One region of the Arthrobacter sp. TJ-270 genome, then DNA from elsewhere that is predicted to be linked to it. Evidence: predicted binding sites of a transcription regulator. Region 1 holds the regulator's gene; the other holds the start of a gene.
What was found. Region 1 encodes LexA, which represses DNA repair genes until DNA is damaged. Its sites were predicted from a motif close to TCGAACANNTGTTCGA; they were not measured.
Positions count from the first base shown of each region.

Region 2: ruvA (Holliday junction branch migration protein RuvA) is a predicted target of LexA. The motif match lies at 3,804-3,819, and genes of this name have one in related genera.

Region 1 is NZ_JBZCNB010000002.1:496,155-503,704, forward strand. Features, by position in the region: gene AC4D2M_RS07005 (ATP-dependent DNA helicase) at 1-1,546, shown strand, start outside; gene lexA (transcriptional repressor LexA) at 1,559-2,287, opposite strand; gene AC4D2M_RS07015 (LysM peptidoglycan-binding domain-containing protein) at 2,581-2,970, shown strand; gene AC4D2M_RS07020 (histidinol-phosphate transaminase) at 3,076-4,185, shown strand; gene hisB (imidazoleglycerol-phosphate dehydratase HisB) at 4,252-4,869, shown strand; gene hisH (imidazole glycerol phosphate synthase subunit HisH) at 4,866-5,504, shown strand; gene AC4D2M_RS07035 (hypothetical protein) at 5,508-5,663, shown strand; gene priA (bifunctional 1-(5-phosphoribosyl)-5-((5-phosphoribosylamino)methylideneamino)imidazole-4-carboxamide isomerase/phosphoribosylanthranilate isomerase PriA) at 5,709-6,461, shown strand; gene AC4D2M_RS07045 (SseB family protein) at 6,464-7,330, shown strand; gene AC4D2M_RS07050 (MFS transporter) at 7,370-7,550, shown strand, end outside.
Region 2 is NZ_JBZCNB010000004.1:6,500-14,049, reverse strand. Features, by position in the region: gene secD (protein translocase subunit SecD) at 1-1,237, opposite strand, end outside; gene AC4D2M_RS09145 (preprotein translocase subunit YajC) at 1,305-1,772, opposite strand; gene ruvB (Holliday junction branch migration DNA helicase RuvB) at 2,014-3,135, opposite strand; gene ruvA (Holliday junction branch migration protein RuvA) at 3,135-3,764, opposite strand; gene ruvC (crossover junction endodeoxyribonuclease RuvC) at 3,901-4,473, opposite strand; gene AC4D2M_RS09125 (YebC/PmpR family DNA-binding transcriptional regulator) at 4,504-5,262, opposite strand; gene pdxT (pyridoxal 5'-phosphate synthase glutaminase subunit PdxT) at 5,246-5,971, opposite strand; gene AC4D2M_RS09115 (DUF1727 domain-containing protein) at 6,094-7,365, shown strand; gene AC4D2M_RS09110 (type 1 glutamine amidotransferase) at 7,362-7,550, shown strand, end outside.

The DNA.
Region 1 (7,550 bases):
GATCGTCCGGTTGCGGGACTGGGCCGAGGATACGGAAACCGGTGATCGCGATGAACTCCTCCCCGGAGTCAGTGACCGTGCCTGGCGGCAGGTCTCCGTCTCCTCGATGGAATGCCTCGGCGCCCAGAAGTGTCCCGTTGCCGATGAATGCTTCAGCGAGCGGGCACGGGAGAAAGCCGGGCAGGCGGACATCGTGATCACCAATCATGCCCTGCTGGCAATCAACGCGTTCGAGGGGCTCGCGGTGCTCCCAGAGCACGACGTGGTGGTCATCGATGAGGCACACGAGCTGCACGACCGCGTAACCTCAGCGGTGTCCGGCCAACTCTCGGGAGCGCTGATCGGAGCGGCAGCCTCCGCGGCGCGGCGCCATCTGGGCACGAACGCTGACATACTGCATGCCGCGCAAAGCGCCTTCGAGAGCGCGTTCGACGCTCAACCCACCGGTTTGATGGCCGGGGGGCTCGACGAGCAGCAGGAACTCGCGCTCGTCCAACTACGTGAAGCCTGCAGGCTGGCTCTATCCGAGTCGAGCTCCGACGGGTCCGCGCAATCGGCGGACGGCGGTCGGCAGATGGCCCGTTCGCGTCTGCTGATGCTGCTCGAATTATCAGAGCGAATGGTTGCAGCCGGTGGCGCCGGAGAGGTGCTGTGGGCCAGCCGTCCGAGCACGTTCACCCCCGGCTCCGGATACTCCGCAGCAGACGATTCCTCACCCGCTACCATCAGCATCGCGCCACTTTCCGTTGCGGGGCGTCTCAGGCGGGGCCTGTTCGAGGATCACACCGTCGTGCTCACGTCAGCGACACTCGCGATCGGTTCCGAGTTCGGGCCGGTCGCGGGCTCCCTGGGACTCACCGGCGAGGGCGCCCCTTCATGGACCGGGGTCGACGTCGGAAGTCCTTTCGACTATCCCCGGCAGGGCGTTCTGTACGTCGCCAAGGACTTGCCCAAGCCAGGACGCGGAACCTCCGAGGAGCAGCTGGACGAGCTCGAAGCGCTGATCAAGGCGTCCCGCGGGGGGGCGCTCGGACTGTTCTCGTCGAGGCGCGCAGCAGAAGATGCTGCTGAGGCGCTTCGGGAGAGGGTCGACGTCGAAATCCTCTGCCAGGGCGAATCCTCAATGTCCGCGCTGGTGAAGCAGTTCGCGGAGGAACCCGACACCTGTCTCTTCGGCACGATGACGCTATGGCAGGGCGTCGATGTGCCGGGAACCTCCTGCCGTCTGGTCACCATCGACCGCATACCTTTTCCAAGGCCCGATGATCCGCTCATGACGGCGCGAACCCGTGCTGTGGCGAAGGCTGGCGGGAACGGCTTCATGCATGTCTCCGCCACCCATGCGGCGGTCCGCCTTGCCCAGGGAGCGGGCCGGCTCATCCGCGCCCAGGACGATAGGGGAATGGTGGCCGTACTGGACTCGCGCCTGGCAACCGCCGGCTACGGCGGCTTCCTCAGGGCCGCGCTCCCGCCTTTCTGGCCCACGACAGACAGGGCGACGGCGCTGGCGATTCTCTCCCGGCTTGCTGCTACCCAACCGGTCTAGCTCGCGAGCCGGTCAGAGGGCGCGCATCACCGAAACGACTCTGCCCATGATGGTGGCATGGTCGCCGAGGATCGGCTCGTAATTGGTGTTCTGCGGTAGGAGCCACGTGTGGCCATCCCGCTGCCGGAACGTCTTCACAGTGGCCTCATCATCCAGAAGCGCTGCCACCACGTCTCCGTTTTCCGCGTTGCTCTGACGGCGGACCACTACCCAGTCACCGTCACAGATCGCGGCGTCGATCATGGAGTCGCCGGACACCCGCAGCATGAAAAGCTCTCCGTGGCCGACGAGCTGACGGGGAAGCGGCATGACGTCTTCAACCAGCTGGTCCGCCAGGATAGGACCGCCGGCGGCAATGCGTCCGACCAGCGGAACCATGGCGGCGTCAACGGCCGAAACCGGCGCTGGTTCCTCTTCCTCAGCGGAGGAAGGCAGGATGCGCGGTACATCGTCTCCGAGGGTGAGGGGAAGCAGGATCTCCATGGCACGGGGGCGCTTGGGGTCGCGACGGATGTAGCCCATGCGCTCCAACTGGGAGAGCTGGTGCGTGACGCTTGAGAGGCTGGCAAGCCCGACGATGTCCCCGATTTCGCGCATGGACGGCGGGTAACCGTGCGCTGCGACGCTCCGCTGAATGGTCTCGAGAATCTTTTTCTGCCGGGGTGTCATTCCCTTTGGTGTGGCACGGCCCCGCGGACGCCCGCGTCCGCGCTTGGCGTCTGGATCAGACACCTCTGTCATGTCCTCCGCCGCACTGAGATCTGCCACGAGAATGCATCCCTTTCCTCTGGCTGGACCCGGACTGCCGGCTCGCCAACCTGTTTTGTCAGTGGTGGGTGATGAGCTGGTTTTCGAAGCGGCCGGACCGTCACCCTTGCCAGCAACGCTATGGGACGGGGCGCGCCTTTTCAAACATTTGTTCGAGCGAGTCTCGACAATATTAGTGCACAGATGCTAAGAATAAACAGATAGGAATAGAACACAGCTTCGAAAAAAGCTGTTGGGACATCCAAACAACGAGAAAGGTGGACGCCATGTCGACGCTCCATATCGCAGGATCAGTTCCAGCATTCCGGCTGGAAATGCGTTCGAACCGCGGAAACGGCGCACCATCCGGCCTGCATCTCACGCGCCGCGGGTGGATCGTTCTGATCGCTCTACCCCTCGCACTTCTCGCCGCAGCGCTGCTCATCATCAGTTCGTTCTTCACCTCGCAGGCACAGGCCGCGGGAGGCGCGGGCGAAGTCACCAACACCGTGCGCGTCAATGTGACATCGGGTGAGACCCTATGGGCACTCGCCGCAGAGTATGCACCTGACCGGGATCCGCGTGCTGTAGTCGAGGAGATCGTCGAACTGAACGCTCTGGCCTCCTCCACCGTGCAGGCTGGCCAGTCCCTCCACATCCCTGTCGGAAGCCGGTGAAGATCTTGACTATGACGAGTGAAAGGCTTGTGCGGAACTGCGTAATAGTGCTCCACTCCCGCGACGGATTCTTCAATGCGGATCCGACGGCCTTAAACTCTGGTAGTGACCGACCAGCTTGAACGCCTCAGCCGTCTGCCGATTCGAGAGAACCTACGCGGACTCCAGCCGTACGGCGCTCCGCAGATAGACGTACCCATCCTGTTGAACGTCAACGAGAATACCCATGGGGTCCCGGAGGACGTTCGGAGCGCGATCGTTGAGGCGGTGCAGGAAGCCGTAGCAGGGCTCAACCGCTACCCCGACCGCGAGTTCACGCTTCTCCGAGAGCACCTCGCCAGCTATCTGGGGCACGGCCTCACCGCAGACAATATCTGGGCAGCGAACGGATCGAACGAGGTTCTCCAGCACATCCTGCTTGCTTTCGGCGGCCCCGGTCGAACTGCTCTTGGTTTCCCTCCCACCTACTCCATGTACCCCTTGCTGGCCGGGTCTACGGGGACTGAGTACCTGGCAGGCACGAGGCAGGACAACTTTGACCAGGATGTTCGCTCGACCGCTGAGCAGGTGGCTTCAACAGGAGCGAACATTGTGTTCCTGTGCAGCCCCAACAATCCGACCGGCACCGCCCTCTCCCTGGACGTTGTCTCCGAGGTCTACGATGCAGGCGAAGCAGCCCAGGCGATCATTATTGTGGATGAGGCGTACGCGGAGTTCGCCCACACAGGCACACCCAGTGCACTCGATCTGCTGCCCGGGAGGGAACGGCTTGTCGTCTCGCGCACCATGAGCAAAGCGTTCGCTCTCGCTGGAGCGCGCCTCGGATACCTGGCCGCGGCGCCGGAAATCGCGGATGCCCTCCGGCTCGTACGCCTCCCGTACCACCTCTCGGCGATCACCCAAGCGACGGCGGTGGCGGCGCTGACGCACTCCGGGAAGCTGCTCGCCAACGTCGATGAGATCAAGCGGCAGAGGGACCGCATTGTGTCCGGCCTTACCGCCATGGGTCTACCTGTTGCCCCGTCGGACTCCAATTTCGTGCTGTTTGGAGGCATCGAGGATCCGCGCGCAGTGTGGCAGGGCCTCCTTGATGCCGGAGTCCTCATTCGTGACGTCGGCATACCGCACCACTTGCGGGTTACTGCCGGTACACAGGAGGAGACCACCATCTTCCTTGACACCCTCGAATCTTTGATCCGGCCCAGCGTCTCCTAAACTAGACGGGGATGCACGTACGGGCCGACTGCCCGTCTGTTGCCGTTACAACCGTAAGGACAACCCATGACCGCGGAAGCTACCGTCCAACGCGCTGCCCGACGCGAGCGGACCACGAGCGAATCATCGGTGTTCGTCGAACTCGATCTCGACGGCACCGGCCGCTCTGAAATCAGCACCTCTGTGCCGTTCTACGACCACATGTTGACCGCTCTGGCGAAGCACTCGCTGATCGACCTCACGGTCAGGGCAACCGGTGATACGCACATCGACGTACATCACACTGTCGAGGACGTGGCAATCACGTTCGGCGAGGTGCTGCGCGAAGCTCTCGGTGACAAAGCCGGAATCCGCCGCTTCGGCGAGGCAACCGTGCCGCTGGACGAAGCTCTGGCGAACGCTGTCGTCGACATCTCCGGGCGTCCCTACCTCGTCCACTCGGGCGAGCCGGCCGGCCAGGAATACCACCTCATCGGCGGACACTTCACCGGTTCGCTCACCCGCCACGTTTTCGAAGCCATCACCCTGCATGCGCAGATCTGCCTTCACATGAACGTCCTTGGGGGCAGGGATCCGCACCACATCGTGGAGGCCCAGTTCAAGGCTTTTGCACGGGCCCTTCGCTCGGCAGTTGAGCCGGATCCCCGCGTCACCGGCATCCCGTCGACCAAGGGTGCGCTGTGAGTGCGCCGAAAGTGACCGTGCTCGATTACGGGTCGGGGAACATCCGCTCTGCTGTGCGTGCGCTCGAACATGTGGGTGCTGAGGTCACACTCAGTGCGGCTGCCGACGATGTCCTGAACGCCGACGGACTTGTTGTGCCCGGTGTCGGTGCCTTTGCTGCAGTCATGCAGGGTCTGAAGGATGTCGACGCCCTGCGAATGATCGGGCGCCGGGTTGCAGGAGGGCGTCCGGTTCTTGGCATCTGTGTCGGGCTGCAGGTGCTGTTCGAGGAGGGCGTGGAGCACGGCGTGCGCACCCAGGGCATGGGTGAATGGCCGGGTACGGTTGAGCGCCTCAAAGCTGATGTGGTTCCTCATATGGGCTGGAATACAGTCGAGCCGCCGGCCGGTTCGGTGCTCTTCGAGGGACTGGCTGACGAGCGGTTCTACTTCGTGCACTCCTACGGAGTCCAGGAATGGAACTTCGACGTCACCCAGCCCGCCATGCGCCCCCCACTGGTCACTTGGTCCACCCACGGCGCTCCTTTCATTGCGGCAGTGGAAAACGGCCCGCTTTCCGCCACACAGTTCCACCCCGAAAAGTCCGGAGATGCCGGAGCCCAACTGCTGCGCAACTGGACCGGCAGTCTTCGCTGACCGATGTGGAGCCTGATCCTCATGGGGCTGGCGGGGCTGCTGATCGGCGGCGTCGTCTCGTTCCACCGCCAGCAGATGCCGAGGGCGTTGACCATTGGCTTCGGCGTCCTCGCCGCGATGGCCCTGCTCGCTGCCTACCTGTTGACCCTGACCCCGTAAGCCGTCCACCTGTGCCGGCACGAACACCTGAACAAAAGGACGTGTATGAGCCCCTTCACCGAATCTCCCATCCTTGAGCTGCTCCCTGCTGTCGACGTAGCGGACGGCCAGGCCGTCCGTCTGGTCCAGGGTGCGGCCGGTAGCGAGACCAGCTATGGCGACCCCCTGGACGCTGCCCTGCAGTGGCAGAACGACGGCGCCGAGTGGGTTCACCTCGTGGACCTCGACGCCGCCTTCGGTCGCGGATCGAACCGCGACCTGCTCGCCCGTGTCGTCAAGGAACTCAATATCAAGGTTGAACTCTCCGGCGGGATCCGTGACGATGCTTCCCTGGAGCAGGCACTCGAGCTCGGCGCCGAGCGCGTCAACCTCGGGACCGCAGCACTGGAAAACCCGGTCTGGACTGCCAGCGCCATCGCTCGATACGGTGACGCCATAGCCGTCGGTCTCGACGTTCGCGGAACCACGCTGGCTGCCCGCGGCTGGACCGAGGAGGGCGGCGACCTTTGGGAGGTACTCGCCCGCCTCGACGATGCCGGCTGCGCACGGTACGTGGTAACCGATGTGACCAAGGACGGGACCCTGCGGGGCCCCAACCTTCAGCTCCTCCGCGACGTTTTGGAGAAGACCCAGCGTCCCGTTGTCGCGTCCGGCGGCATCTCCAGCCTGGATGACCTTGCCGCGCTCCGGCAGCTCGTCGTCGACGGACTCGAGGGCGCCATCGTCGGAAAGGCCCTCTACGCGGGGGCTTTCACGCTGCCGCAGGCGCTGGACATCGCAGGACACCCGGAACGCTAGGCATGACCGAGCGGAGGCTCCCTGCCCATATCGAGGCGGCGCTCAACCACAACGTTGCTGACTCGGCCGGGCGTGCCTGGAAGGGCAGGGACCTGTCCGGTGACGGGAACCCGCTTCACGCCTTCGACAAGGACGATGGCGCGGTGCCGGCTGCATACGATGCCGCCGTCCGCGACCTGGTGAACGGTGCCGCAGACGAGACGGCAGTCGTGAGCGTGCTGGCCGGAGTCAGGGTCTTCGTGCCGGTGGTCGCCCAGCTCGGAGGCCAGGACGCACTTGCGGAGGAAGCCGCAGTGGCCGGGCACCGCCACCATGAGGGTGACAAGGAGGCGGACATGGCCCTGGTCACCATGAAGGCGCCGGACGGGCGAAGTGTCCTGCCGGTGTTCACGTCGACAGCCCGCCTCGAAAGCTGGCATCCGGAGGCGCGGCCTGTCGCGGTCTTTGCGCCACGCGCAGCCCTTGCGGCCGTGTCCGAGAATGCCGAACTCATGGTCGTGGATCCCGGCGCAGAGGTGACTTTCGTCATCCGCCGCCCCGCGCTGTGGGCGCTGGCCCAGCAGAGGGAATGGACGCCGTCGTACGCGGACCCCGACCTGGCCCGCCTCGTAAGCGAAGCCATCGTCGAACATGGCACCATCCGCAGGGTCGAGCTGTCGCCCGGCCCCGGTGTCTCGAGCCGTACCGCTGACGGTAGAGTGGTCCGCGGCGGCGGTGCCGGCCCGGAACTGCGCCTGACCCTCGTATTGGAGTCGGGCCTCTCGCAGGAGGATGTCCGCTCAGCGACGGCGGCTTTCCAAAACCGCCTCCAGAATCTGCAGGAGTTTGTCGAGCGGGTGGACTCGCTCGAAATTCGGCTCACTCGTTGATCTTTCACGCGGGGGAGCCCGCGTGAAAGATGACGAACGTTGAACTTTGCTGTTTACCGGGAGCTGCTGAGGGTTGTCCCGGTTCGCCGCCTGCTGATCGTGGGCATGATCGCCCGCTTTCCGCATTCGGCTGCGGGGGTGCTGCTCACCCTGCACGTGGTACAGACTCTGGAGCGGGGCTATGCCGAAGCCGGAGCGGTTGCGGCTGTAATGACCATCG
Region 2 (7,550 bases), on a different contig from region 1:
CGATGAACGAGTCTGCCGTCTGTCCGATCGCCACGATGAGGCCGGCCACACCGGCGAGGGACAGCCGGTAGTTCTCGGTCCATCCGAGGATACAAATCGCGAGATAGGTGAGTGCGCCGGCGACAACGAGTGAGGCGATTGTCACCAGGCCAAGCATCCGGTACTGGAACAGCGAGTACGCCGCTACGAGAACAAGACCGATGATGCCGGCAATGAGCCCGAGCCGCAGCTGGTCAGCACCGAGCGTTGCGGAGATCTGCTGCTCGCTTTGAATTTCGAAGCTGATCGGCAGCGCACCGTACTTGAGCTGCTCCGCCAGTGCTGCAGCCGATTCCTCGGTGAAGCTGCCGCTGATCTGCGGTCGGCCGTCGGGGATCACAGCGTTGGTGGTGGGAGCGGAGACGATCACGCCGTCGAGCACGATGGCGAACTGGTTCCTCGGGTCTCCCGAGCCGATGGCGAACAGCCGTTCGGTGACCTCACGGAAGGTCTGAGTTGCCTCATCGTTGAAGTCGATGTTGACAACCCACTCATTCAGGGTCTGGCCCTGCGCACTGCGGGCCATACCGTAATCAGCAGACTCAATCTCGGTGCCACGAACCTCAACCGGTCCAAGGATGTACTTGCCCTGGGTATCCGGTTCACAGGCGACCATGGGCTGATCAGCCGGAGCCGGCTCCACTGCAGGCTGCAGGGCCTCTGGACTGGTGCAGTCAGTGGATTCGAATTCCTGCAGGACTTCGGGCGTGATCCAGTTCGGGTCGCTGGCGTTCGTGGGCTCCGCAGTCGGTGTCGGCAGCTGATCTTCCGGTGTCGGCGTTTCAGCCGCCGGAGCCAGCCCGGGTCCACCGAGCAGTACAGGCCGGAACTCCATCTGGGCGGACGCCTGGATCAGTTCACGTGTCTCCGGTTCAGGTATGCCCGGCAGCGCGACGATCACATTTCGTCCGGACTGGGTGCTGATCTCTGCCTCAGCCACACCGCTGCCGTCGACACGCTGGCGGATGATTTCAACCGCCTGGTCCAACTGCTCGGGCGTGATCTCGTCACTGCCTCCCTGAACCTGCGGCGAAAGAATCATCTGCGTACCGCCCTCGAGGTCGAGGGCAAGCTTTGGTGTCCAGCTGGCGTTGCTCCACAGCGAGCCGCCGCCGAGCAGCAGCGCAAGGAGTGCGAAGACTACGCCGAGCCACACGAGAGTGCGTTTGGCGGCGGAGCCTGGGCCTGTTCGTGCCATGGTGCGTGAATCCTTAGGTGTTGGAACTCGAGACTTGACTTCGGCCATCGGGGCGGCCGAATCAGGATTACTGGTCTTTGTCGTTTCGGTTGCGGGGGTTCTCCCGATTCAACCGCTCAACTGTTTCCTCTGGAGTCTCCTCGCGAAGGGGACGGTCCGCGTCCGTGTCCGCGGTGGTCAGAGACGACGCGTCATCGGGAACCGTGTGCTCTTCCTCAACCACAGGCTCCGGAGTAACGACCTTGCTCAGCGTTTGGGTGTGAACGGTGGCGGTAACACCGGGCGAGATCTCAATGAGTGCCTTGTTGTTGTCATCATCGAGCGAGACGATGGTGCCGAACAGCCCGAAGTTGGTCATGACCTCGGTACCCGGAAGCATCTGGGTACGCTGCGCGGCGACCTCCTGCTTCATCTTCCGCTGCTTGCGGAACATGGTGAAGATCAGGAAGGCGAGGGCCAGCGGAAGGAGCAGGCTGAAGATATCAAACCCGCCACCCGTTGTCTGAGTGGTCTGGGCAACTACATTTGCGAGCACAGAAAAAATCCGTTTCTATATTTGGTCAGCGCAGCCGGACGCCATGCATGCGAACCGACACTGAGTTCCGCGGCCACGCACGGTCTGCGGGAGTACTGCTTTCAGGTATCGACTCCGCGGCCCCTGTTTTCGCAAAGACGAAAACGGAGCAGGGAACCTTCAACAGCGACTCCGTAGCATTTGACCGCGCGGTGTGCCACACGTCATATCAGTCTACGGTGAACACGGAGCAAGTTACGCACTAGCCCTCGTTGCGGCTCCACCCCGTCTCAGCACCCATCCCGCTTTCGATCTCCGGAACGGAATCCTCCTGGTACACGGAGAACAGGTCCTCCGGCATGGCAGCGGCCACTGTGGGAGGCATGGCGAGCCCGAGGTGCTCCCACGCAGCCGCGGTGGCGATGCGTCCGCGGGGGGTCCGCCCAAGCATTCCTTCCCGGACGAGATACGGCTCAGCGACCGTCTCAACCGTCTCGGGTTCCTCCCCCACCGCTATGGCGAGGGTGGACAGGCCAACCGGCCCGCCGTTGAACTTTGTCACCAATGCGGTCAGGACAGCCCGGTCCAGACGGTCAAGCCCTTTGGCGTCCACCTCGTACATGTCCAGCGCGGCACCGGCGCACCTGGCATCGATGACATCCACGTTGTTCACCAGAGCCCAGTCGCGCACCCGGCGCAACAGCCTGTTCGCGATTCTGGGTGTGCCCCGCGACCGCCCGGCCACCTCGGCAAAGGCCGCGGAGTTGACCCTCATGTCCATCATCATTGCCGAGCGCCGGAGTACGAGTTCAAGTTCGGCCGTGGAGTAAAACTCCAGATGCCCTGTAAAGCCGAAGCGGTCACGCAGGGGTCCAGGCAACAATCCGGCCCGCGTAGTCGCCCCGACAAGGGTGAACGGTGGAAGGTCCAGCGGAATCGCCGTGGCACCCGGTCCCTTGCCGACGATAATGTCCACCCGGAAGTCTTCCATGGCCATGTAGAGCATTTCCTCGGCTGGGCGGGACATACGGTGGATCTCGTCGAGGAACAGCACTTCACCTTCGGTGAGCGAGGAAAGAATAGCCGCGAGGTCGCCGGCGTGCTGAATGGCGGGGCCGGAACTGATGCGCAGCGGTGCGTTCATTTCGGCCGCGATGATCATTGCGAGGGTGGTCTTGCCAAGCCCCGGAGGCCCGGAGAGCAACACATGATCAGCGCTCCGGCCGCGCATACGCGATGCTTCAAGAACCAGTGACAGCTGGCGGCGCACTCTGGTCTGACCGACGAAGTCGTCCAGGTTCTTGGGGCGGAGGGCTGCCTCGACCGCGCGGTCCTCGGGGTCAACCGAGGGAGAAACAAGGGGCTGTTCCTGATCTTCCGCCATCAGTTCACCGAGGCCCGTGCCGAGCTGCGCGCCCCGTCCTGGCCAAGCCTACGCAGGGTGAGTTTGAGGATGGAACCGACATCACCGGTTGCTGCAATCTCCGGCGATTCCTTCACCGCCGAGTCGATGGCTGAGCCGGCGTCCTTCTCCGACCAGCCCAGGCCCATCATGGCGGCGAGGACCTGGGACTGCCAGGCGCCCGCTGCTGTGGTCGGGGAGTCCGTCTCGAGCGGAACGAGCTTGTCGGCGAGTTCAAGCACGATGCGCCGGGCGCCCTTGGGTCCGATTCCGGGTACCTTGCTGAACGCCTTGTCATCCCCCGAGGACGCGGCCGTCCGGATGGCGGCCGGGGGGTGAACCGCGAGGACCGCAAGCGCCAGCCTGGGGCCCACTCCACTGACTCCGAGCAGGGTTTCGAAGACCTCCCGCTCCTCCGGATCAGTGAATCCAAAGAGGGTCATGGAGTCCTCGCGGACGATCATCGAGGTGAAGACCCTAGCCTGGCTGCCCAGACGGAGGGTGGAGAGGGTCTGGGGAGTTGCCTGTACCTGCATTCCGAACCCGTTGACGTCGAGAACGGCCGAGTGCAGGCCTACATGGCTTACTGTCCCGGTCAGAGAGCTGATCATGTGTGCGGCTCCAGGAGCTGAGGATGGAAAGGAATATCACCGAACATATCTACGAATCAGCGTACGGGCAGGGACCGACTATTTCGTTTCCGCCACACCGGGACCAGCCATCGGTGCCTGATCCGCAGGCGGCAGCTCAGCGCCGTCGTCGCGCTTTGGCTTCAGCCTCTGCCCACAGCCGTTGGGCTGCGGTCTGTCCGGAACCGCCCTGCGTCCTTACGGAAGCGGATGACCCCGTGCGCCAGGCGTGCGTGATGGCAAGCGCAAGAGCGTCGGCAGCATCCGCCGGCGTGGGCGCGGAGGCGAGCCGCAGAATCTTCGTAACCATCTTGGTGACCGCCGCCTTATCGGACTGACCGTTGCCGGTCACGGCGGCCTTCACCTCAGTCGGCGTATGGAGGGCAACCGGAATCCCCCGGCGCGCAGCAGCCGCAATCACCACCCCGGAAGCCTGGGCGGTTCCCATCACGGTGCTCACGTTGAGCTGGCTGAAGACGCGTTCGACGGCGAGAACGTCCGGTGCGTGCGTGTCGAGCCAGATGTCCACCGACTCCGCAATCATCAACAGCCGGCGGTCGAGAGTGTGGTCCGAGGGAGTGCCGACCACCCCGACCGCCACAAGCGTGGCGCGACGGTTCGGCTCGACATCGACCACAGCGAGCCCGCAGCGGGTGAGCCCGGGGTCAACCCCCATGACGCGCAGCGTCACCGGTGTTGACCCGGGCGCGCGGCGACAGAACTAATCGTCGCTCTCCAGCTCGGCCATGACGTCCTCGCTCAGGTCTGCGTTCGAATACACGTTCTGGACGTCGTCAAGCTCTTCGAGCGCGTCCACCAGCTTGAGGAACTTGCGTGCCGCGTCTGCGTCAAGTTCCACCTGCATTGACGGGACAAATTCAATCTCATCGGTCTCGTACTCGATGCCGGCCCCTTCGAGCCCCGCGACGACCGCGCGCAGGTCAGTCGGTTCGGAATGAACATCGAACGAGTCGCCGGATTCCTTGACTTCCTCGGCACCGGCGTCGAGGACGGCCATCAGGACATCGTCTTCCGAGAGGTCATTCTTCGGCAGCGAGACAACGCCCTTGCGTGCGAACAGGTACGCAACGGAGCCGGGATCTGCAACCGTACCCCCGTTGCGGGTGATGGCGACGCGGACCTCTGACGCTGCACGGTTCTTGTTGTCCGTCAGGCACTCGATGAGCAGAGCGGATCCCTGCGGTCCGCGCGCTTCATAGATGATCTCGGAGTAGTCGACGACCTCGCCGGTCAGGCCTGCGCCGCGCTTGATCGCACGGTCGATGTTGTCGTTGGGCACAGAGGTCTTCTTGGCCTTCTGTACGGCAAGTTCCAGCGCGGGGTTACCGGACATATCCGCACCGCCGGCGCGGGCAGCAACCTCAATGTTCTTGATCAGCTTGGCGAAGGACTTTGCGCGCTTGGCGTCAATCACGGCCTTCTTGTGTTTGGTGGTAGCCCATTTAGAGTGCCCCGACATGCTCTGCCCTTCTTTTGGCGATCATCGATAGGAAAAGCTCGTGGATGCGGTGCTCACCGGTGACCTCCGGATGGAAGCTGGTGGCGAGCAGGTTTCCCGAGCGGACTGCGACAATTCTAGCGACCGGCCGCGCTTCATCCTTGTCGGCGTCGCGGCCGGCTCCGTGTTCTGCGGGCGGCGTATCCGGTGCGTCGACCTGTGCAAGGATCTTGACCGATTCCCCGACCTTCTCCACCCACGGTGCACGGATGAACACGGCGTGGACGTCAGCGCCGTCGCCTGGCAGCTCATCGAACGGCAGGTCCGTCTCGAAGGACTCGCGCTGCCGGCCGAAAGCATTGCGGCGGACTACAATATCCAGCCCGCCGAGCGTCTGCTGCGGGTTGCCCTTCAGATCCAGCGAGGGATCGGCGATCGTGTCCGCCAACATGATCATCCCCGCACAGGACCCGTAAACCGGGAATCCGTCCCGGATGCGCCGGCGCAGAGGTTCGGCGAGGTCGAAGGCGCGGGTGAGCTTGTCCATGGTGGTGGATTCACCGCCGGGGATGATGAGGCCCTCGGCCTGCTCCAGTTCGCTGGCACGACGGACCGGAAAGGCTTCTCCGCCCAGGGATTCGATCACCCGGATATGCTCGCGTACATCACCCTGCACGGCGAGAACGCCGACGCGCAGGGCGGAGCCTTCGGAAGGAATGGTGGAAGTCACCACTCCATTCTAGTTTGGCGCGGGGCGGTCCCTGCGAATCGGCCTTCATTGCCAATGCCTCGGCCACAGACGTCATGCCTGTGCGCCGTTCAAAGCACGATAAGTTAGAGACCATGTCTGGTCTGTCTAGCTTGAGCGTGCCCCTGGGCAAAACAGTTCGGGCACTTTCGCGTCTGCGCGGCGGTGGTTCGGCATTCCCGGGTCTGGTGGTTGAACGCATCGACCCCGGATTCATGGCGCGGGCCCTACGGAACCTGCCCAAGGGTGTGATTGTCGTCAGCGGGACCAACGGGAAGACCACTACCACCAAAATGGTGGTGGAACTCCTTGAGGGCCAGGGCTTGGAGGTCTTCACCAACCGTACCGGCAGCAATTTCACCCGCGGGGTGGCAGCCGCGCTCCTTGGCGAGGTCGATTGGCGCGGACGGCTCAGCGCCGACGTCGCCGTTCTGGAACTGGACGAGGCACATGCCGTCCACTTCGTAAACCTGGTTCCCCCGACCCATTGCTTGTTGCTCAACGTCCTCCGGGACCAGCTTGACCGCTTTGGCGAAATCGACAAGACCACGAGGCTGCTGGAGCAGATCGCGGTGAAGACCACGGGAACCGTAGTGCTGAACCGGGAGGATCCACGGGTTGCCTCGATCGCGTCATCGGTGCGGGACGCTTCTGTGGCCTACTTCGGACTGGACGAGTCGCTCAGGGACACGTTCCCCAGCGACGACGACCTCCGCGGTGCCACGGGCACAGCTCCCGCCTCGAGCCTGCCGGCCGACGTCGTGCTTGAGTCGGTGAATTCAAACACTGCGACGTTCCTGATGGACGGTGAGGCAAGCACCGTGGACCTCACCCTCCGCGGGGTCTACAACATCTTCAACGCCGCTGCGGCGCTGGCAATGGCCCGGATCATCCTGGGCGGTGAATCCAGGCGGGACGCGATGCTGCGCTCGCTCGCAGCGGTCGAGCCGGCTTTCGGCCGTGGTGAGTCCCTGGTGGTGGACGGGCAGCCCCTGGAGCTGGTCCTCGTGAAGAATCCGAGCGGCTTCCGGCTGGGCCTGAAATCCTTCGACGCGGTCGGCTACGCGACGATGATCGCCATCAACGACAACTACGCGGACGGCCGGGACATGTCCTGGCTCTGGGACGTCGATTTCGACAGTCTGGCGGCCGGCGGAGTTGAGATGGTCAGCGGCGTCCGTGCCTATGACATGGCGCTGCGCCTCCAGTACGACGACGTCGCCGCCCGGGACATCGACCCTGACACCGGATCAGCGCTGCGCACCTTCATCCGCAGCGCGAAAGGCCGGCCGAAGCGGATCTTCTGCACCTACACCGCGATGCTCGCCATCCGCAGGGACCTGTCCAAAATTACTGACGTGAAGGTGGTCTCATGAGTTCCGCTACTCCGGCCAGCAAAGGCACCCTGCGGATCCTGCAGCTGTACCCGCGAGATATGAACATCTACGGCGACTGGGGCAACGTACTGGTGCTCAAGCAACGCCTTGCGTGGCACGGGTACGACGCTGTCATTCTCGAACACAACGCCGGTGACACATTCCTGGACGACGCGGACATCCTG